Regions from separate parts of the Mesorhizobium sp. M0761 genome, predicted to be linked through region 1. Evidence: riboswitches for the same ligand, from Rfam matches in the RefSeq annotation. Region 1 holds a riboswitch; each other region holds the start of a gene.

Region 1 (4,929 bases):
TCAACCGCATTCACAAAGCGAGTCTCATTTGCATCAACAGTATCATGCAGGGTAGACATGGCCACGCATGCTCCTCGAGGTTCTGTATGAAGGGGGCCAAAGCAAATGCTAGAATCCGCCGAATTGCAGAATCCCTATCCTTTTGGAAATCGCCACGGATTTTTGTAGAGAGAGGTACGGCGCGTGGAATCCCGACACGACCAACGGATGATCACGGGGCAACTTGTCAAAGCCTGCGGCTGAACCTCGGCAATTTGCCGCTGAGCAAAGACAGACTGATACACCGATGCATTCGGATTCCGTCGTAGCGTAGTCGAAGCACACTTCGTCGCCAGAAGCGATTTGACGCACAGCGATAAAATCGTACGCTCCGAGATGATTCGGAACTATAGCTAAATTGGGATCGCAAGAATGATTTAAAATGACCACTGGCTCCTCGAACAAGGCGTGGACATTCCAATCCAGTTGAATGGAGTTCGTTGTCCGACTACGATCCATGCGAGCAACTACCCCTTTAACAACAATTTCTCCAGGCAAAAGATCCACAGCTGCGAATACGCCTCGCCCCTTAGCGCCACAGCTATCAATAACTCTTGTGTTGCGGGCATTGAGTTGTCTTGCGCAAGAGACTTCATCTATCAAGATAGACATCGACATGGGAAATCCTTACTCCTCACGATGAGCATCGGTTTGCTGTGATACAAGTCGGCGTCGCTTCCGACATCAATGAACGTCTCAAAATTTATGCCAATCTGGCTATCGAGTGAAAAGAGATTTTTTGGCTGCTTTTCAGCGTTCAGGCTGGAGCAAAACGAACAACTGAATGGGCCTTTGTACCGGGTCCGACAAACGCGAGGAGTCAGGGCCCTGTTCGATCGCCGCGGCACATCGCCAAATCGCAGCAGCGGGTTGCGTGCGTCAAGTTCAGCAAAAGGTGATGTGGTCGTCCGCCACAGACTATTGGCTGCATGTAGGGGTGCCCTAAGTGTCTCCTTCTTGTGCTTCGCAAATGGTCGGTTGTGTGCGTCAAATTCTGCAAAAACGGGGCGGCCATGAAGCTGGTCATGCAGCTTGGCGCAGAGCGAGCTTCTTGTGCTCGCGCAGGTCGTCCATGTTGATGTATCGGTTGCGCGAACGCGAAGAGAAGCGAGTGACCCTCGGGCGACACGGTCCAAAAAAACGCAACAGGAGTTTGACCCCAACGAACCCCATCGGGTTGGGCGCCTCAGCGTGTGCAACGAAGTTCGAAGTCGACGTCAGCCGATTCAACGAGGTCACCACAACCACCGCCCGGCGGGGACATCACGGGTTTCGGAAGCGGACCCGCGATTGTGATCGAGCGCGGGTTGTCACGCCATCTTTTCGCCGCCCCACTCAAAGCTGGTGCCGTTAACCCAGAGCCAGTGGAGCAGAACCGCGATCTTGCGAGCTACCGCCACTTTTGCCTTTTTCATACCTATCCGCTTCGACAGGCGAACGCCCCACGCCTTCAGCATCGATCATTTCTTTGTCCGGTGCTTGAGGACGCTGGCCGCTTCGTATAAATAGGTCCGCAACAGCCGATCTCCCCCAGCGTGAGACACGGCCGTTGACATTTGTTCCCCCAGATTGTTTTCGCCGCGGTGTCAGACCAAGGTAGGCGTCGACGTCACTGGCCGAGGAAAAGCGCGAAGGATCATCGATCGTATGGCGGTAGGTCAACGCCGTCACGACGCCGACGCTAGGAACCGTCATAAGCCGGCGCGTGGTGTCATCCTCACGAACAAGGCGTCGTACCTGCCGGTCCAGCTTTTCCTGTTCCCTGCAAGCCTGTTCATGGACGGTCAGAAGCGGCTCGATCACGGATCGAAGCTGATGCCCGTCGACAACCAACGCCTCGACCTTTAGCCGAAGCTGCGCACCGATTGAGCGACTGAACTGCAGCCCGTACTCCTTCAGCATTGACCGGACTTGGTTCTCGAGATCGCGGCGGATGGCGATAAGTCGCGATCGCGCCACCAGGAGGGATCGGGTTGCCTGGCTCTCTGTGCTTTTGACCTTGACCTCCCGATACCAGCCGACGCGAACCAGCTCGGCCAGGCCGCGGGCATCGTTCTCATCACTTTTGTTCATTCGAACTGAAAGTGCCGCCTTCGCATGTCGAGCATCAATGCAGACAACCGGCATTCCGACCCGTTTAAGCTCATGCCAGAGCCAACTGGACATGGCGCCCGTCTCGAATCCGATGCGCTCGGTGTGCGGTGCGCGTTTGCGGAGCAACTCGGTCAGTGCTCCCGGATCGGACTTCACTTTCCCTTGGAAGACAGCCCTTCCAGCATCATCGACGACGCAAACGCTGGTCTCTCGCTGCGACACATCCAATCCGACATATTGCTTCACTGCGGCCTCCTTGATCTCACTGGTCGGCGGCTTTTGCCGTCCACCGAGTCTTCGTTCAAAGGAGCGACGGCAGCAATTACGTCATCGTGTGCAAAATCGGATCAGACTCAATCTCCCTCCATGTGCGGGCGACGTATTCTCCGTCGATCTTGAGGATGCACCACATGTCTTTGCGCCAGGGCTTCAGATGGTTCTCCGCCAGCCGTCGACGGACGGTCTCAGAAGACAGCTCTTCATGGTCGGTGAGCCGGACCATCTCCTCGGCCAGGAGGTTCGAGGGTCCAGCGGGCCCGTCCCGGTGGCGGCTTTGAGCAGGCGGTCGCCACCACAAGCGCCTCCTCCTTGCTCGATAGTTTGCGCTCAACGCCGGGTCGCCGCTCCTCGGAGAGCGCTCCCTCCAGGTTCGCTTCCACAAAGCGGCGCCGTGTCCGATAAATCGTCGATCCCGAGACCTTCAAGGGTTGCGGCGATCACCTCGTCGCTCACGCCGTCGTTCGCGGCCAAGAGGATCTGTGCGCGTTTTATTTTGCGCGTCGCGTGGCGCCCCCCGCTCATAGCGCGTCAAGTTGATCACGCTTCCGATTGGCTAAGGTCCACAAAACTTTATACTCACCTGCACCTCCTTCAGCGTGCAGGCGCAGATGAATCCGGAAATGAGTCAGTCACTTGGCGAACGACAAGCCGCGCCGCAGCCGCGCTCTACGCAGCTTTAAGGCCAGTATTTGGCCTTCATCTATGCCCGGATCTTCAAACAGCCCCGGCCGAAGCCGACATGCAGCGCCACTTCGACGTCACCGCTCCGTCCGTCCACCAGATGGTGATCACTTTAGAAAAAGCCGGCCTCGATCTCGCGCACGCCCGGGGCCGTCCGAATTCCTCCGGAAGCGCTTCCGATTTTGCGCTAAAACAACCCATCACAATCTCTGTGGAACGGTACTAGTTATCCGTGATGACGACTGGCGTGCCATTTCCCCTCGGACCACCGTTTGGCGCTCACTCCGTGAAAACCGCTTCTGCCCGCACGCACGGCTTGCGGCCGCATCGTTAAACATCGCCCCCAATGCGATCTTCTGCATTCTAACGACGTTGTCACGCGCTTGAAGTGTTGGCCGAAATCCTTCGTCGGCGACCTGCGAGGGAATGTCGCAGCCCGACAGGAATTCATTAGTTGGACAATGGTGGCAGCGGAGCAGCGCCGCCAATGGGCGACTGAATATTTCACTATGTTAGACAAGCGTAAAAGCGCGATCACATAACGACATAAACATTTCGTTATGCGCCATTGACAAAAGAGCGAACTGCTGTGATTGTCTGCGTGTCGTGGTTCTCGCGTGCGGCGCTGCCGCCGCGGAGCTAAGAGGGAAGCCGGTGCGATGCCGGCGCTGCCCCCGCAACTGTTAGCGGCGAGCCAACCCCAATCATGTCACTGAGGCGAATACCCTCAGGAAGACGGGTAGGCTATGACCCCGCGAGCCAGGAGACCTGCCACGCGAATTACGTCCACGGGCGGGGTGTCTCGGTGGCCGCTGCAACCCGGCGTTGATGCCGGCCTGCTAGCGCCTTCCTTGTCACCGACGCCCCAATCATCGGGGTATGACATGACTGTCTCTCAGCAAATTCCTGTAGCAACGCTCGGCGTGCCGCGCTTCGGTCGTCGGCGAGAACTGAAATTCGCCCTTGAAAGCTACTGGTCCGGAAAATCGTCCGCTGGCGACCTTCTTGGGACGTCGAAGGCACTCCGTGCCGCTAGCTGGGAGGAGCAGCGCGATCGCGGCGTGTCAAAAATCCCCTCGAACGACTTCTCGCTTTACGACCATGTGCTCGACACCGCAGCCACGGTCGGCGCCATTCCATCCCGGTACGGCTGGAATAGCGGCGAGGTCCCACTTGACATCTACTTCGCAATGGCGCGCGGCAACCAGGGTCAGACGGAGGATTGTGGACACGCTGGTCACCAGGAGGCGGCTCATGGACCTGGTGTAACCGCGATGGAAATGACCAAGTGGTTTGACACCAACTACCACTACATTGTGCCGGAGCTCCATGATGATCAGACGTTCGCCCTCTCGTCAACGAAGCCGGTCGATTACTTCCTCGAGGCTAAAGCTCTCGGCATTCACACACGCCCAGTCATCCTTGGACCCATCACCTTCCTCAAGCTGGCGAAATCGCCTGCCGAAGGGTTCGGTCCCATCGCGCTCCTACCGCAGCTGCTGCCCGTTTACGAGCAGCTTCTACAGAGGCTGAAGTTGTCGGGAGCCGACTGGGTGCAGATCGATGAGCCAGCGCTTGTCCTCGATCTGAACCCGAACGAACGAGCTGCGTTCGAATTCGCCTATGGCCAGCTGTCGAAAGCCGCGCCCGAGCTGAAGATCATGCTGGCTACGTATTTCGGGTCGCTGGGAGACAATCTCGAAACCGCGGTTTCTCTGCCCCTGGCCGGCCTGCATATTGATCTCGTGCGCGCTCCCGAGCAGCTGGAAACGGTGGGTCGGCTCGCTCCGAAGGATCTGGTGCTCTCGCTCGGCTTGATCGATGGCCGCAACGTCT
Region 2 (4,929 bases), on a different contig from region 1:
TCGGCACGATCTTCACGGCGCGGGCGGAATGTTCATTGATGATGGCGTTGGCGCGGGCCGAACCGGGGGCGTCCATCAGATCGCTCTTCGACAGGATGATCAAATCGGCGCAGGCGATCTGGTCCTCGAACACTTCTTCGACAGGATCGTCATGGTCGAGCGTCTCGTCCTGGACACGCTGCGCCTGCAGGGCGTCCATATCGTTGGCAACGCGTCCCTCAGCCAGCGCCGGGCCGTCGACCACGGCGATGACGCCATCGACGGTCACCCGGCTCTTCACGCTTGGCCACTGGAACGCCTGGACCAGCGGCTTGGGCAGAGCGAGGCCCGAGGTCTCGATCAGGATGTGGTCGACCCTCGGTGTCAGCGCGAGGATCTTGTCGAGGGCGGGCACGAAATCGTCGGCGACTGTACAGCAGATGCAGCCATTGGCCAGTTCGACGATGTTTTCCTCGGGGCAGGTGTCGATGCCGCAGCCTTTCAGGATTTCCCCGTCGATGCCGATGTCGCCGAACTCGTTGACGATGATGGCGATGCGCTTGCCGCCGGCATTTTCCAGGAGATGGCGGACCAGCGTCGTCTTGCCGGCGCCGAGGAAGCCTGTAACGACAGTGCAGGGAACACGGGAGAGGTTGGCGGCCGGGTTTGAAGCGTTCATCGTCAGTCCTTCAGCATGTCGAGGGGTGGGATGCGGGCAACGAGGCCGCGCTTGAGGCTATCGGGCCGGCCGCGCCACGGGATGAGGCCGTCGGCCGAAGTCGCGAAGAGCTTTGCGCCGGTAACGAGGTCGGCGCCGCTGGTTGCGGCCAGATCGCCGAAGACATAGCTCCAGCAGCCATCGCGCAGGATCGCGGCGCTGAGGCGGCGCTTGCAATTGCCGAGACATTCGGCGGTGCGGACCCGGATATCGCCGGCAGCGGCGCGGCGTGTGTCCTCAGCCAGCAATTCGCCGGCGCGCGGATGGGCGTCGGAACCGGTCTCATCGCGGCAGGAGGCGCAGACGATGACGGTCACGCCGGTCAGGGCGTCGTTGTCCCCGGACGCAATGTCCGCTGTGCCAGCCGAAAAACTGCTGTTCTGGTCCAAAAACCGTGCTCCTTGCCCGGAAACCCGCCAGGCGATCGGATACTTTGTCTCAGACGGCAGGTCTCCTGGCTCGCGGGTCGTCGCCTTGGTTAGCCGCCTTCCCGGTGTTACCCAGTGGCTTTCGGCCTTGGCTCGTCGCTTACAGTTGCGGGGACAGCCGCGGATTTGGGACCGAAATCCCGCACCGCATTCCCTATTGGCCCTTGCCGTTGCGGGCAGGGGACCGTCTGCAGCGGATTTAGGCTTTTGCGGGCGGCGGTGTCAACGCACGGCTACGACATGGCGATGTCGGCAGGGGCTGTCATGTCCCGGCTTCCGGCAGTGCCAGGATGACCTGTCGGATAGCTTGATAGCCATCGCTATAGTCCCAGTCATGACCGACAGCCAGATTCTGTCCCTCATGCCAAACCGCGTTGTCCAGAAGGACTTCGGCACTAATCAGCGTGCCCTTCAAGCCTGCCAGAAAGGTCCGGACAAAATGGCTTCCGGGGGGTACCGAAGCTGTGAACAGCTTTTCCAGCTTGGCATAGAATGCTGGATAGCCTGGTGTCAGCGAGCATAGCTCGGTTGTGGCCTGGGAAATGACCGGGCCGCTATAGATTTTCCAGCGGGCATCTTTTCGCCAGATCTTCCAACTGGCGCTGCTTCGCTGCCAAAGCTCTATTTCGGCCTGCATGTTCTCGCAGACGTGATCGGCCAGTCCCTCAATGGCCACATGGAAAACACCACGGAGAAACTTTTCAAACGCCTGGTTCAGTTCCTGTTCGCGCGTGTCGCCGAAGCCAGCAAAGGATTCAATGACCGGCTGAACATCAAGCAGCGGAGAAAAAATGTAGATTTCCAGGACCAGCCGGTCAGAACTCGTCTCGAACACCTCAGCCTCAAACCGAAGCTGCTTCGATTGGAGCATGACGTCCCTATCTCTGCGGACTGCATCTATTCCATGCGCAATGAGGGCGCCATGGATCATGTCGAGCACTTTGTCCGATGCCATTGCACAACCTACGAGGCTTATTGAGGCGTCTATGACAGACGCTGCAAGGGTTGGCCATCTCTCTCGCTAGCCAATGCCGGCCCCAGATTGCCGGCCGGCGTCACTTCGATGCGCTCAAGGCCAAGCCAGCCCTGCATCTCCTTTAGTTCCTCGAAAAGCTGTGCGGTGGTCTCAGGCGGTGCGCCGGGTTCGGCGTAGGCGGCGTGGACGCGCAGCACGCCGGCGGGACGGTCGGCCTTGAGATCGACGCGGGCGACGATCCGGTCGCCGAGCAGGAAGGGCAGGACGTAGTAGCCATATTGGCGCTTGTCAGCCGGGGTGTAGATCTCGATGCGGTAGTGGAAATCGAACAGGCGCTCGGTGCGCGAGCGCTCGAAGACCACCGGATCGAAGGGCGCCAGTAGCGCGCGGGCCTCGATCTTTCGCGGCAGACGGGCGTCCTTATAGAGGTAAGCCGGCTTGTCCCAGCCTTCGACGTTTACCGGCAGCAACTCGCCCATCTCAACCAGTTCCTCCAACCGGCCCTTCATGTCGGCTGGCGACAAGCGGAAATAATCGCGCAGGTCACCCGACGTCGCGATGCCGTGGGCGCGGGCAGAAATGCGCAGCAATTCGCGGTGCGCGTCCTCGGCCGCCGGCACCGGCAGATCGAGGATCGCCTGCGGCAGCACGCGCTCGGGCAGGTCGTAGAAACGCTCGAAGCCACGGCGGTGCGCCGTGGTGATGCGTCCGGCCCAGAACAGCCATTCGAAGGCGTGCTTGGCGTGGCTCCAGCCCCACCAGCCGCCCGAACCTTTCTGGCCTTCCAGTGCCGAAGCGGCAATCGGGCCGCGCTCGGCGACCGCGCGGTAGATCTCTTCGATATAGGCGGCGTGCTCGCGGCCCCATTTGGCGAGGCCGAGATACATTTCGTCGCCTTGCTCGGCCCGCTGCATGCGCCAGCGCATCAGCGGGTAGGTCTCGACCGGCAGGAACGAGGCCTCATGCGCCCAGTATTCGAACACCGTGCGTTTGCGGGTGATGGCCGCATTGTCGAGCAAAGCCAGCGGGTAGGGGCCAAGCCGCGAATAGAGCGGCATATAGTGGGCGCGCACCACCGCGCTGACGGAATCGATCTGCAGCAAGCCGGTGCGCGACAGCACGCGGGCGAGGTGGCGGCGATCGGGCGTGCCGACCGGGCGGGGATCGAGAAATCCTTGCGCGGCGAGCGCGATGCGCCTGGCCGCGGGGAGTGAGATTTTGTCCTTCGTCAAAGTGTCTTGCCTCGAACCATTTTCCCGACTTTAGCCGGCGATTCCGGTCATGCTAGCAGGCAAATGGCGGGAGATGTGTCAGGAGACAAAAGTGGAGTGAAAGATGAAGGAAATCAAACAGGAGGAGATCGGACCAGTTTTTCCCGGCCTGCCGTCCAGCACTGTCTTTTGAACAAGGTTTGACTTGCTTCGCTGAAAGCCGTGCGCTAACCCTCGCCGCGTTGCAGCAAAGGCACCTAAAACGGTTCAGCGGTTAAACTGTCGCGCTTCCGCATTAGGGTTGGTTGCTGTAATCAAAGTGGATTGGCCGCCAACGGAAAGCCGAGCATGAACGTACTCCTCAGTTCATACCTGCCCATCGTCCTCTTCATCGCCGTGGCCGCAGTTGTAGGCCTGGCGCTTATCATCGCGCCGTTCCTGGTGGCTTATCGCAATCCCGATCCGGAGAAGCTTTCCGCCTACGAGTGCGGGTTCAACTCGTTCGACGATGCCCGGATGAAATTCGACATCCGCTTCTACCTGGTGTCGATCCTGTTCATCATCTTCGATCTGGAAGTGGCCTTCCTGTTTCCGTGGGCGGTGTCGTTCTCGAAGATCGGCATGCTCGGTTTCTGGTCGATGATGGTGTTTTTGGCGGTGCTGACCATCGGCTTTGCCTATGAGTGGAAAAAAGGAGCGCTGGAATGGGATTGAACGACAGTTCCGAAACGCTCGTCGCGCCGAAGCCCAAAGGCCTGATCGACCCCAATACCGGACGTCCGGTCGGTTCCGACGATCCGTTCTTCCTCGAGATCAACAATGAACTGGCCGACAAGGGTTTTCTGGTCACCTCGACCGAGGCGCTGATCACCTGGGCACGCAGCGGCTCGCTGATGTTCATGACCTTCGGTCTCGCCTGCTGTGCCGTCGAGATGATCCACACCTCGATGCCGCGCTATGATTCGGAGCGGTTTGGCGTGGCTCCTCGCGCGTCGCCGCGCCAGTCGGACATAATGATCGTGGCGGGAACGCTGACCAACAAGATGGCCCCCGCTTTGCGCAAGGTCTACGACCAGATGCCGGAGCCGCGCTACGTCATCTCGATGGGCTCCTGCGCCAATGGCGGCGGCTATTATCACTATTCCTATTCGGTGGTGCGCGGCTGCGACCGCATCGTGCCGGTCGACATCTATGTGCCCGGCTGCCCGCCGAGCGCCGAAGCGCTGCTCTACGGCATTCTTCTCCTGCAGAAGAAGATCCGCCGCACCGGCACGATCGAACGGTAGACCCATGGCCGCATCCCTGAGCGAACTGTCGACCTATCTCGGCGAAAAGCTGCCGGGCCGCGTCACCGATGCGGTGCTTGCCTATGGCGAACTGACGATCTCGGTTGCTACAGACAATCTGATCGAGGTGACAAGCTTCCTGCGTGACAATTCGGGCTGCCAGTTCATTTCGATCATCGATATCTGCGGCGCCGACTACCCGTCGCGCGTCAAGCGTTTCGATGTCGTCTATCATTTGCTTTCGCCGAAGCAGAATTTGCGCATCCGCATCAAGGTGCAGGCCGACGAAGAGACGCTGGTGCCGTCGCTCACCGCTGTCTATCCCGGCGCC
Region 3 (4,929 bases), on a different contig from region 1:
CCCCCCCCCCCCCCCCCCCCACCGCCGATGATGAAGGTCAAACTGCGATCAGGCAAAGCTGTCGCGCAGGCTGGTCGCGGTGCCGGTGAAGCGCGCGCGCACTATGCCGACAACTGCGCCGAGCACCAGCCAGAACACCAGATTGGTCAGCGTCACCGCCACCACGAACTGATGATGCAGGCCCTCCGGGATCGGCGTTACGAAACTGTCAGGCTGCGGCGCGCCGACAATATGCGGGGCGACGATCAGGACGACGGCGAGCACGGTCAGGGGCGCCGACGTGCGGAAGGTGATAAGGGCAAGACCGATCGCGGTTGCCATCACCGTTGCCCACCACCAGATCTGGCGCTGTATGAGATCGGCCGCCGGCATTGCCGGCAGTTCCGGCGGCAGGCCGAGCCCCGGCGCCAGCGTGAACACGGCAAAGCCCGCCAGACCCCAGAACACGCCCTGGCGCCAGCTGCCGATGCCGCCGGCGAATTCGGAAACCGCCACCAGGACCAGCGCGAAGCCGATGCCGGTGACGATATTGGCGACGACACTGAAGGCGAAACGCTCGAAGCCGTCGGCCGGTGCCCAGCCTTCGTCCTCCGCCGGCGCGGCTGCTTCAGCCGGTGCTGCGCTGCTCACCGCATTTTCCGCCGGCGCGGCGGTGCTCATGGCATTGGTGTCCGCAGCGTTGGCGGCGGGCACCGCGGCATGCTGATGCTCGTGGCCGCCACCAGCCTTTTCGTAGACCTCCGCCTTGAGGATCAGCGGCACGGTGGCGTAGGCCTGCATGCAGGCGAGAGCGACACCGGCCACGAGCCCTGCGATCGCCGCGATGAACACGACGTTGCGAAACAGGTTCATGATGTCAGATCCTCGTCAGTGGCAGGGAAACGCCATCGAATGGCGATAGTCGTGCGCCGCATTGTGGACCGCATCGATGTGCGAGAAACCGACAACGCCGACGACGAAAATGCCCAGAAACGCGCTAAGCACGAGCTGCATGAAGCGCGACTGCGAGGAGACGGAAGCGCCGAGGGAGACGGAAGCGGTATTCATATCTTGTCCTTTCGCCCTCCACCCGAGGGCATCGAAGTCAGTTCCCTGTCGCCGGCAGGTCTCCTGGCTCGCGGATCAGCGCCCTTCCCCACCTTCCCGAAGAAAAAATCCCCAGTGGCTTGGAGAGGACTACCGCACACAGTTGCGGGGGCAGCCACGGCATTGGGCAACAAGTCAGCCCTCACCGCATTCCCTCTTGGTCCCTAACGGAACCGACGACATGCATGACTATAGGCTGAAACGGTCGCATCCGGCAAACCAAATTCCGCCGGCCAACAGCGCGAATGCGCCATGCGGCGTTACGGGTTCAACGCGGTGATCCGCTCGGCAACCAGCCGCTGCAGCCGCCACAGATGGCGATCGTGAATGCCGCGCTCTTCAAGGTTTTTCACCGTGTTGTAGAGATAGTCGGCGCCCGACCCCCAGTGCCCGCAGGACGTTGCCAGCCTTTCGACGACCTTGCCCTCGTCGAGCGGTCCTGAATAGGTCAGGCCGTTGCGGTTGATGACGAAGGCCAATGCCCTGAGCGGTCCGGCCTCGCTTGCAAGCTTGAGCATGCGCGGCCGGTAGCTTGTCGGCTTCAGCGTGACTTCGCGCCGGAAAAGCCGGCCCAACTGCTCGCGCCGGTTATTGTCGGTCAGCCGAAAGGCGACGCCCTTGCATTGTCCGCCACGGTCCAGCGCCATCATCAGGCCGGGGCTGTCCTTGGTGCCGCGCCAGCGCGTCATGTTCATGCAAAAGGATCGATGCCAGCCGCACGCCAAGGCAACGCGGTCCTCGACATAATCTATTTCCGGTTTCCAGATCAGCGATCCATAGCCGAACAGCCATAGCGGTTCGCTGTCCGGGAGTTCGACCTGCAATTCATCCAGCAGCGCGTCATAGTCGGCTTCATCGAGATGCATCGCGTCCGGATCAGGCCCGGGGTCCCTGATCTCGCGCCAGCAGCGCGCGACCAGCTCCAGCGTAAGCGACATCTGTCGTGCGGCCACGTCCGAATCCCCCCAATTCCGAATGTCCCATGTCTACGACATGATTATGCGCCGCGCCTGCAACCGGCAATGCGGCACTCTGATTGACAAACGATTTGCCGGGGTGTCGGCTGACGCTTCATAGGAAGCCAGCCATGCATCCCAACCCGAGCGAGCGCGACCCCTATAACGGCCTGAGCCGGGCCCAACCGACGCTACCGTCGTCGGCCTATTGGGATAGCGAGGCTTACCAGCGCGATCTCGAGGCCATCTGGTACAAAAGCTGGCTGCTCGTCTGCCGCGAGGCCGATCTTGCCCAGCCTTTGGCATTCAGGACATTCCGCGTCGGCACGCAGGAAATCGTCGTGCTGCGCGACGACACCGGCGAGTTGCGCGCCTTCCACAACACCTGCCGGCATCGCGGCTCGCAGCTTTGCCAGGAAAGCGAGGGCCGGCTGAAAGCGCGGCTCATCACTTGCCCCTACCACGCCTGGTCCTACTCGCTGCGCGGCGATCTCGTGCGCGTTCCCTCGAAATCGCTGCCAGATGGTTTCGACAAGGCCGATCATCCGCTCTACCAGGTGGCGCTGTCGGTGTGGCGCGGTTTTGTCTTTGTGAACCTTCAGCAGGCTGCGGCCGGCTCCGCCGGGACCTCCTTCGATCCCGCATCCGGCGACCTCGCCAACTGGCCGCTGGAAACGCTGGTATCAGGCCGTGTCCTGCGCAAGGTGATGAACTGCAACTGGAAGATCTTCTGGGAAAACTTCAACGAGTGCCTGCATTGCCCGGGCGTCCACAAGGACCTGTCTCGGCTGGTGCCGATATACGGCCGCGGCCTGATGAGCCGGCACGACGACCCCGACTGGGTCCGCCATGCCGACAATGACGCGCCGGAGTTTTCGGGTGGCCTGCGCGCCGGCGCCGAGACCTGGTCGCGCGACGGACATGCCCATGGCCCGGTCTTACCGGGCCTGACGCCAGCCGAGCGTGCGGCCGGACAGACCTATGCCACCAGCCTGCCCTCGATGTTCATCGTCGGCCATGTCGATTATGTCAGGACGGTGCGACTGATGCCGCTCGGTCCCGAACAGACCGAACTCACCGCCGAGTGGCTGTTCGCGCCCGAGGCGCTTGCCGAGACCGACATCGACAATGTCGTCGCCTTCGGCACCCAGGTGCTGGAGGAGGATGCCGCGATCTGTGAGATCAATCAGAAAGGCCTGCGCTCGATGCGCCACCAGGCCGGCGTGCTGATGCCGGAGGAGTACGATCTGCACCGCTTCCACAACTGGGTGCGCGAGCGGCATGCAGCGCTTGAGGCAACCGCCTGATCGGCGACTAAAGCGACTTCGGCAAATAGCGCCAGGTGATAAAGCCGCAAACAGCGGCCAGAATGCCCAGCGTCACGAACACCGAGCCGAGGCCGAAAAACGCCAGCACCACCGAATAGACCAGCGGCGGCGTCAGCTCGGAAAAGTCGAGATAGGTGCGGTAGACCGCGGCCATCTGCGCCCGCTCATAGGACCGCACCGAGCGCATGAAGGCGGTCGAGCCCAGTGCATCGAGCGCGATGGTGAAGAAGGCGCCGCAGAGCAGGAAAAAGCCCGTAAGCAGCGGCGCGGTAGTGCCGACCGCGCCCGCCGCAAGCAGCGTCGCCGACATCGCGAAATAGGCGAAGGTCATGGTGCGCCGGCCGCCGAAGCGTTTTCCCGCTTTGCCCCAGAAGATCGCCATGAACAACAGCGCATTGCCGGCCGAAACCAGCAGGCCGCCGGCAAGCTTGCCCTCGCCGGTAATCACCATGAACAGCGGCCCGTAGACGAAGAACGTCGTCCAGAAGCATGACCGGCCGAAGGCGATCAGCCAGGCCAGCCTGAGCCTGGGTTGTGCTACGAAGCGGCCGATATTGGCCAGCGGATTGGCCGGCCGCGTCTTGCCGGGCCGGATCGACTGGTTGTCGCCCAGCCTGTAGGTCCAGAACAGCGCCAGCAAGGCCAACGCAAACACCGCCACCGCGCCATGCGCGGCATAGATGCCGTAGCGTGTGTAGAGGAAGATGCCGAGTGTCGGCCCGCCGGTCCAGGCCAGCATCGACCACGCCATGCGCAGCGATTCGGCCTGCATGAAATCGGTCTTGCGGATGTGATCCATGATGTAGAGGTTGAGCGTGATCGACAGCGCGCTCGCCCCCATGACGCGGCACAGCATGCCTGCCAGTTGCCCGGCAAGCGTGTGGGTGACGAAGAACAGCGAGCCCATCGCCAGCAGGCAGGCGCCGGCGGTATAGACCCAGCGCCGGGCAAACCTGCGGATCAAGATCGGCATGAACAAGGTCACCGACAGGCCGAGCAGCGCCACGATGGTGTAGAGGATCGAGACGATCTGCTCGTTGTGCAGAATCTCATAAGCCTGGATCGGGATGACGCTCGATACCGTGGCGCGGGCGAAGGATTCGACCGCATAGAGCGAGGCAAAGGTGCGCGCATCCGCCGGACGCAAGGCTGGAAGCCAGATCGGATGGCGCACATGGGTGGACATTTGATCCCCAAATCAGACTCGCAGCCCAAATCTGCGCTGGCGCTTCCTCCGCCGGTAACAGGAAACCGACCCCTTCCCGGCAAAAAGCAAATTCGGCCAAAGGCTTTCCGGCTCTGGCCTAAAGCGCCGCCCGATGCAGCCGCACGGCATGACCCGGAGCGTAGAGGGCGGCCTTCTTTTGTCCGGTGCAACCGTGATAGTCGTCTTTCGGGCTGAATCAGATCGCGAGACCATGAGCATCCATACCGCACCCCCTGGAGATCAACTGAAGCGAGATCAACCGAAGCGCATCGTCGCCATCGATGTCGTACGCGGCATCGCGCTGATCGCCATGGCGAGCTACCACTTCACCTGGGATCTCGAAAATTTCCAC
Region 4 (4,929 bases), on a different contig from region 1:
ACGCCCGAGCTGCGCGCGGTCTGCAGCACGGTCTGGCCGGCGACGCAGCCGGCGTCGACCTCCGAAAGCGAGAAGCGGATCGGCGTCACGGCTTCGACAGGTGCAGCGATGCCGTCCTCGACCGGGGAGGCAAACGGCGCCGGAATTTCCTCCACCACAGGCGCGGCAAAGCTCTCCTGATGGTATTTCGTCATGTCGAAGCCGGCGGCATCCAGCATGCCGCGCACGGCGCGCATGAACGGATCGGGGCCGCAGCAGAAGATTTCGCGCTCGCGGAAGTCCGGAGCCAGCAAGGGCAGCCGGATCGCATCGATGCGGCCCATATGGCCGTACCAGCCTTCGCGGCTGGAACGTTCCTCGATCATGAAGCCGAGCGACAGGCCGGGCATATGGCCGCCGAGCAGTTCGAGTTCCTTGCGGAAGATGATCTCTTCGGCACGCCGCGCGCAGTTGACGAAACCGACATCGGTCCATGGCGCGCAGTCGTTCAGCCAGCGCAGCATCGACATCATCGGCGTCACGCCGGAGCCGGCGGAAATGAACAGGTATTTGGCCGCCGGGTGGCTGTGCAACGAGAAGTCGCCGGCCGGTCCGTAGGCCTTGACATGCGAACCGGGCACCAGATGGTCGAACATCCAGCGCGTGCCGATGCTGCCGGCCTGCGCCTTGACCGTCACCGCGATCGAAAACGGCCGCGATGGCGACGACGACAGCGTATAGGTGCGCATCAGCGGCCCGTCCGGTGTCGGCAGTTCCAGCGTCAGGAACTGGCCCGGCTTGTAGCGGAACCAGGTCTGGTTGTCGGAGCGGAAGGTGAAGGTCTTGACGTCGGGCGCCTCGTCGCTGACGCCGATCACTTCCAGCACCTGCAGCCTATCGTTCCACGGCGCCATCTGGTCGAGATGGCGATAGAGCCCAAGATCCGTCATCGCATTCATCCTCTGGTCCCTCTTCGCCTGCTCCAGTTCACGCGACGCTGCGCAGCGCCGGCCGGCCGCCTTCGGCAAGGCGCGGGCCGATGAAGGCCGCGTACCATTCGACGAACTGGATCACGCCGCCCTCATGCAGCTCCGAATAGGGGCCGGGCTCATAGGCCGGCGACAGGATGCCGAAGGCGTTTTCCTCGACGATGCGGCGGTCCTGGTCGTTGGTCTCGGTCCAGACATGGGTGAGCTCCTCAAGGTTGTAGTCGACGCCCTCGACCGCATCCTTGTGCACCAGCCACTTGGTCGTCACCGCGGTTTGCGTGGCGCTGATCGGCAGCACCCGGAAGGTGACCGCATGGTCGATCAGGATGTGGTTCCAGGTCGTCGGATAGTGGTAGTGCATCAAGGTGCCGATGCGGTCGGCGGCAACAGTGTCGGACAGGTTCTTCGTCACCGCGCGCTTTCCCGACATCGTGTAGCTGACGGCATCGCGCAGCAGCGGCGCGCGGGTGGCGCGGTATTGCCCGGCCGGATCGATGCGGAACTTGCTCGGCAGGCCCGCCGCCTCGCATTTCGCCCAGTGCGCCAGCATCTCCGGATCGCTGTCGGCGCCCTGCACGCCGGTCACCGTCGGCGCTTCGGGGAATGTCTTGCACAGCTCTGGATGATTGCCGGCGCAGTGATAGCATTCGCGGTTGTTTTCCCAGACCAGCTTCCAGTTGCCCTTCTCGATGATGGTGCTCTCGAAGGCGACCTTGGCTTCATTCAGCCCGTGCGGCTTGAGGTAGGGCTCTATCATGGCGCGCATCGGCGCAAAGTCGGCAGGTTCTTTTGCCAGGCAGATGAAGATATAGCCGCCGACGCTCTCGCAGGCGACGGGCTTCAGGCCGAACTGGCTCTTGTCGAAACCGTCGGCCATCTGGCGGGCAAACAGCAGCCGGCCGTCAAGCTCGTAGGTCCACTGGTGATAGGGGCAGACAAGCTTTGCCGCCATGCCCTTCTCAGTGTTGCAGACACGGCTGCCGCGATGGCGGCAGGAATTGTGAAAGGCGTTGATGTTGCCCTTCTGGTCGCGGACCAGCACCACCGGATAATCGCCGATCTGCACGGTGATATAGCTGCCGGGCTTCGGCAGTTCGCAATCATGGCCGATGAACAGCCAGTCGCGATACCAGATAAGCTCCATGTCGAGCTTGAAATAGTCCGGGTCGGTGTAGAAGGGCTGTTCCAGCGAAAAGCCTTGCTTGCGGCCGTTCAGGAGCCTCAGCATGTCGTTGCGCGTATCCATAGTTCTGTCCTCGTGGGTTAAGGACTGAACTTGGTGGTGATGGAGGAAGGATCGGACGCAGGCCAGCGCGGCGCCGGACATGCACTATCCACCTCTTGACCGCCCACCGCGATCAGTCGAGTCTATGCATCTCGGGCTGGTTTCCGGGCTCTGGAGTTGTCCTTGCGGACCATCGCGACACCTTCCCAGGCTCTTGCCCAGTGGTCTCCCGTTGCGACTTCAACTCCACCACCGTTGCGGGGGCAGCGCCGGATTCTGACCGGCTTCCCAATTCTCCGCTGCGTCGTCACGAAGCGGCACCTGAGATGCGATCATCTAATCACGGCAGCGATCGCGACGTCGGCATGAAAGCGACATCATATCCATGCGGCGCGACACGCGCGGCATACGCCCCCCGCCGCCGGTCAAAGAGCTGAGACGTTTCTTGCGACGCCATCATCGCCGTTTCGAATCGCTGCGGATCCAGTTCCGATCGGGGGCAAAAAGGGCTCAACGGTATCGAAAAGTTACTATTAGCAATCTCTAATCGAACCGAACGGTTCGTTTCTGTTGACAATGCGTGCAGGACGGTGTGAACGACGGCCCGGAAACCGACACCGGAGCGAACCACTCGGTTCGACATAAGCAACTGAAAACAATGCGATAAATGACCATAGAGGAACTTCCTGGCACAATTTCAAGGTGCAGGACCGTGGTCCACACGGAACAACTTCGTGATTGGAAACCAGCCTATGGCTTTCCCACATCGGGGCTGTCCGAACGACGCGAATTCCTCCCAAGACACGCCGCTAGACGGACAGACAAACTGGAGTACTAAAAATGAAAAAGATCATCCTCACTGCCGCAGCCGTTTTGGCGATCACCGGCAGCGCCTTCGCCGGTAGCGACAATTACGGTTCCAATGGTGCGAACCAGCCAGCCGTCTCGGTCGACAGCTCGTATACGGCTTCCATTCAGAAGCCGGCGCACGCTGACAAGCAGCCTGTCGTTCAGGGCGCCGACCGCGACCTCTACGGCAATCGCTGATCCCGACCAAAGAAGGGCGGCTAACCCGTCGCTCTCGGGATCCCAAAAAATTCAGGAGTATTTGAAATGAAAAAGATCATCCTTGCTGCCGCCGCCGTTTTGGCCATCTCCGGCAGCGCTTTCGCCGGCAGCGACAACTACGGTTCGAACGGCGCCAACCAGCCTGCGATTACGTCGACCGATAGTGGCCATACGGCTTCGGTTGAGAAGTCGGCTCCAGCCGAGCAGGCGCCTGCCCACGGTGCCGACCGTAACCTTTTCGGCCGCTAAAAGCCGGTTTCCAGCACGTGGCGGGCTTATCCGCTGCAGCTGGCGGCATCAGAAAAATTCAGGAGACTAAAATGAAGAAGATTGTTCTTGCCACCGCAGCCGTTCTGGCTGTTTCGAGCGCTGCCTTTGCCGGCAGCGACAATTATGGCTCCAATGGCGCCAACCAGCCGGCCGCTGCCGTCGACACCACCCGCACTTCGTCGACCGGCACCAACTCGGCGGTCTACAAGCTGCTGAACTCGTCGAACGACCAACAGAAGTTCGTTCCTCAGAGCAGCGACAGGGATCGGTTCGGCAACAACTAACAGCCGAAGCTTAAAAAAGAGCGGCGGGCCTGGCCCGCCGCTCTTTTTTCATGCCTGTACGACGCAGCTATCTCAAGCCGCCTTCACTTCCACCGGCTTGAGCGAGAAGGAGTGCCCATCGGCGTCGAAGATGTGCAGGTCCCCGGCATCCGCGGTCAGTCGCAGCTTTGCCCCGCGCTTGACCTCGACATTGCCGGGCAGCTTGGTCACCAACGGCAGGTCAGCGCGGCCGATATCGACATAGACAAGCTGCACCTCGCCGAGTTGCTCGACATAGTCCACCACGCCCTCGAAAAGATATTCCGCGCCGGTGGCGGCCGACAGATCCTCCGGCCGCACGCCGAAGCTGACTGCCGCACCCTTTGCTGACGCCGGCGTTGCGATCGGCACCGTTGCCTTGCGGCCGCCGACATGGCTGACGATTGTCGGGTTGCCCGTCCTGTCGATTGTCGCCGGCAGGATGTTCATGGCCGGCGAGCCGATGAACTGGGCAACGAACAGATTGCCGGGCTTCTTGTAGAGGTCCATCGGCGTGCCGACCTGCTCGATATGGCCATCCTTCAGCACGACGATGCGGTCAGCCAGCGTCATCGCCTCGACCTGATCGTGGGTGACGTAGATCATCGTCGTGGCAGGCATCGATTCCTTCAGCTTGGCGATCTCGATGCGGGTGGCGACGCGCAGCGCCGCGTCGAGGTTCGACAGCGGCTCGTCGAACAGGAACACTTTCGGGTTGCGCACGATGGCCCGGCCGATGGCGACGCGCTGGCGCTGGCCGCCCGACATGGCCTTGGGCAGACGGTCGAGATATTTGGTCAGCTGCAGGATCTCCGCTGCCTGCCGCACCCGCTTGTCGATCTCGGCCTTGCTTTCCTTGCCGATCTTCATCGAGAAGGCCATGTTGTCGTAGACGGTCATGTGCGGATAGAGCGCATAGGACTGGAACACCATGGCAATGCCGCGCTTGGAAGGCGGCACGTCGTTCACCACCTCGCCGGCGATCTTCAGCTCGCCGGAGGTGATCTCCTCAAGCCCGGCGATGGACCGCAGCAAGGTCGACTTGCCGCAACCCGACGGGCCGACGAAGACGATGAACTCGCCCGACTTTATGTCG

What was found. Region 1 has a riboswitch for cobalamin ahead of metE (5-methyltetrahydropteroyltriglutamate--homocysteine S-methyltransferase). Riboswitches for the same ligand answer to the same signal wherever they lie in the genome.
Region 2: linked by a shared signal. The riboswitch ahead of NKI32_RS23860 (DUF1636 family protein) and the one ahead of metE (5-methyltetrahydropteroyltriglutamate--homocysteine S-methyltransferase) in region 1 are both predicted to bind cobalamin.
Region 3: linked by a shared signal. The riboswitch ahead of NKI32_RS23625 (CbtB domain-containing protein) and the one ahead of metE (5-methyltetrahydropteroyltriglutamate--homocysteine S-methyltransferase) in region 1 are both predicted to bind cobalamin.
Region 4: linked by a shared signal. The riboswitch ahead of NKI32_RS11510 (aromatic ring-hydroxylating oxygenase subunit alpha) and the one ahead of metE (5-methyltetrahydropteroyltriglutamate--homocysteine S-methyltransferase) in region 1 are both predicted to bind cobalamin.

Annotation. Positions count from the first base shown of each region.
Region 1 covers NZ_JAMYPF010000036.1:18,234-23,162, forward strand. The annotation lists gene NKI32_RS31030 (phytanoyl-CoA dioxygenase family protein) at 1-59, opposite strand, end outside; gene NKI32_RS31035 (SET domain-containing protein-lysine N-methyltransferase) at 109-657, opposite strand; partial or broken gene NKI32_RS31040 (IS110 family RNA-guided transposase) at 1,350-2,379, opposite strand; partial or broken gene NKI32_RS31045 (helix-turn-helix domain-containing protein) at 2,504-2,934, opposite strand; cobalamin riboswitch at 3,684-3,883, shown strand; gene metE (5-methyltetrahydropteroyltriglutamate--homocysteine S-methyltransferase) at 3,978-4,929, shown strand, end outside.
Region 2 covers NZ_JAMYPF010000017.1:43,524-48,452, reverse strand. The annotation lists gene cobW (cobalamin biosynthesis protein CobW) at 1-658, opposite strand, end outside; gene NKI32_RS23860 (DUF1636 family protein) at 661-1,086, opposite strand; cobalamin riboswitch at 1,125-1,329, opposite strand; gene NKI32_RS23855 (DUF6348 family protein) at 1,388-2,080, opposite strand; gene NKI32_RS23850 (winged helix-turn-helix domain-containing protein) at 2,110-3,333, opposite strand; gene NKI32_RS23845 (NADH-quinone oxidoreductase subunit A) at 3,661-4,026, shown strand; gene NKI32_RS23840 (NuoB/complex I 20 kDa subunit family protein) at 4,017-4,598, shown strand; gene NKI32_RS23835 (NADH-quinone oxidoreductase subunit C) at 4,603-4,929, shown strand, end outside.
Region 3 covers NZ_JAMYPF010000017.1:74-5,002, forward strand. The annotation lists gene NKI32_RS23620 (CbtA family protein) at 49-852, opposite strand; gene NKI32_RS23625 (CbtB domain-containing protein) at 868-1,047, opposite strand; cobalamin riboswitch at 1,084-1,279, opposite strand; gene NKI32_RS23630 (gamma-glutamylcyclotransferase) at 1,347-2,039, opposite strand; gene NKI32_RS23635 (aromatic ring-hydroxylating oxygenase subunit alpha) at 2,174-3,349, shown strand; gene NKI32_RS23640 (MFS transporter) at 3,357-4,556, opposite strand; gene NKI32_RS23645 (heparan-alpha-glucosaminide N-acetyltransferase) at 4,789-4,929, shown strand, end outside.
Region 4 covers NZ_JAMYPF010000005.1:384,384-389,312, forward strand. The annotation lists gene NKI32_RS11505 (FAD-binding oxidoreductase) at 1-929, opposite strand, end outside; gene NKI32_RS11510 (aromatic ring-hydroxylating oxygenase subunit alpha) at 967-2,214, opposite strand; cobalamin riboswitch at 2,332-2,533, opposite strand; gene NKI32_RS11515 (DUF680 domain-containing protein) at 3,034-3,240, shown strand; gene NKI32_RS11520 (DUF680 domain-containing protein) at 3,307-3,510, shown strand; gene NKI32_RS11525 (DUF680 domain-containing protein) at 3,582-3,815, shown strand; gene NKI32_RS11530 (ABC transporter ATP-binding protein) at 3,888-4,929, opposite strand, start outside.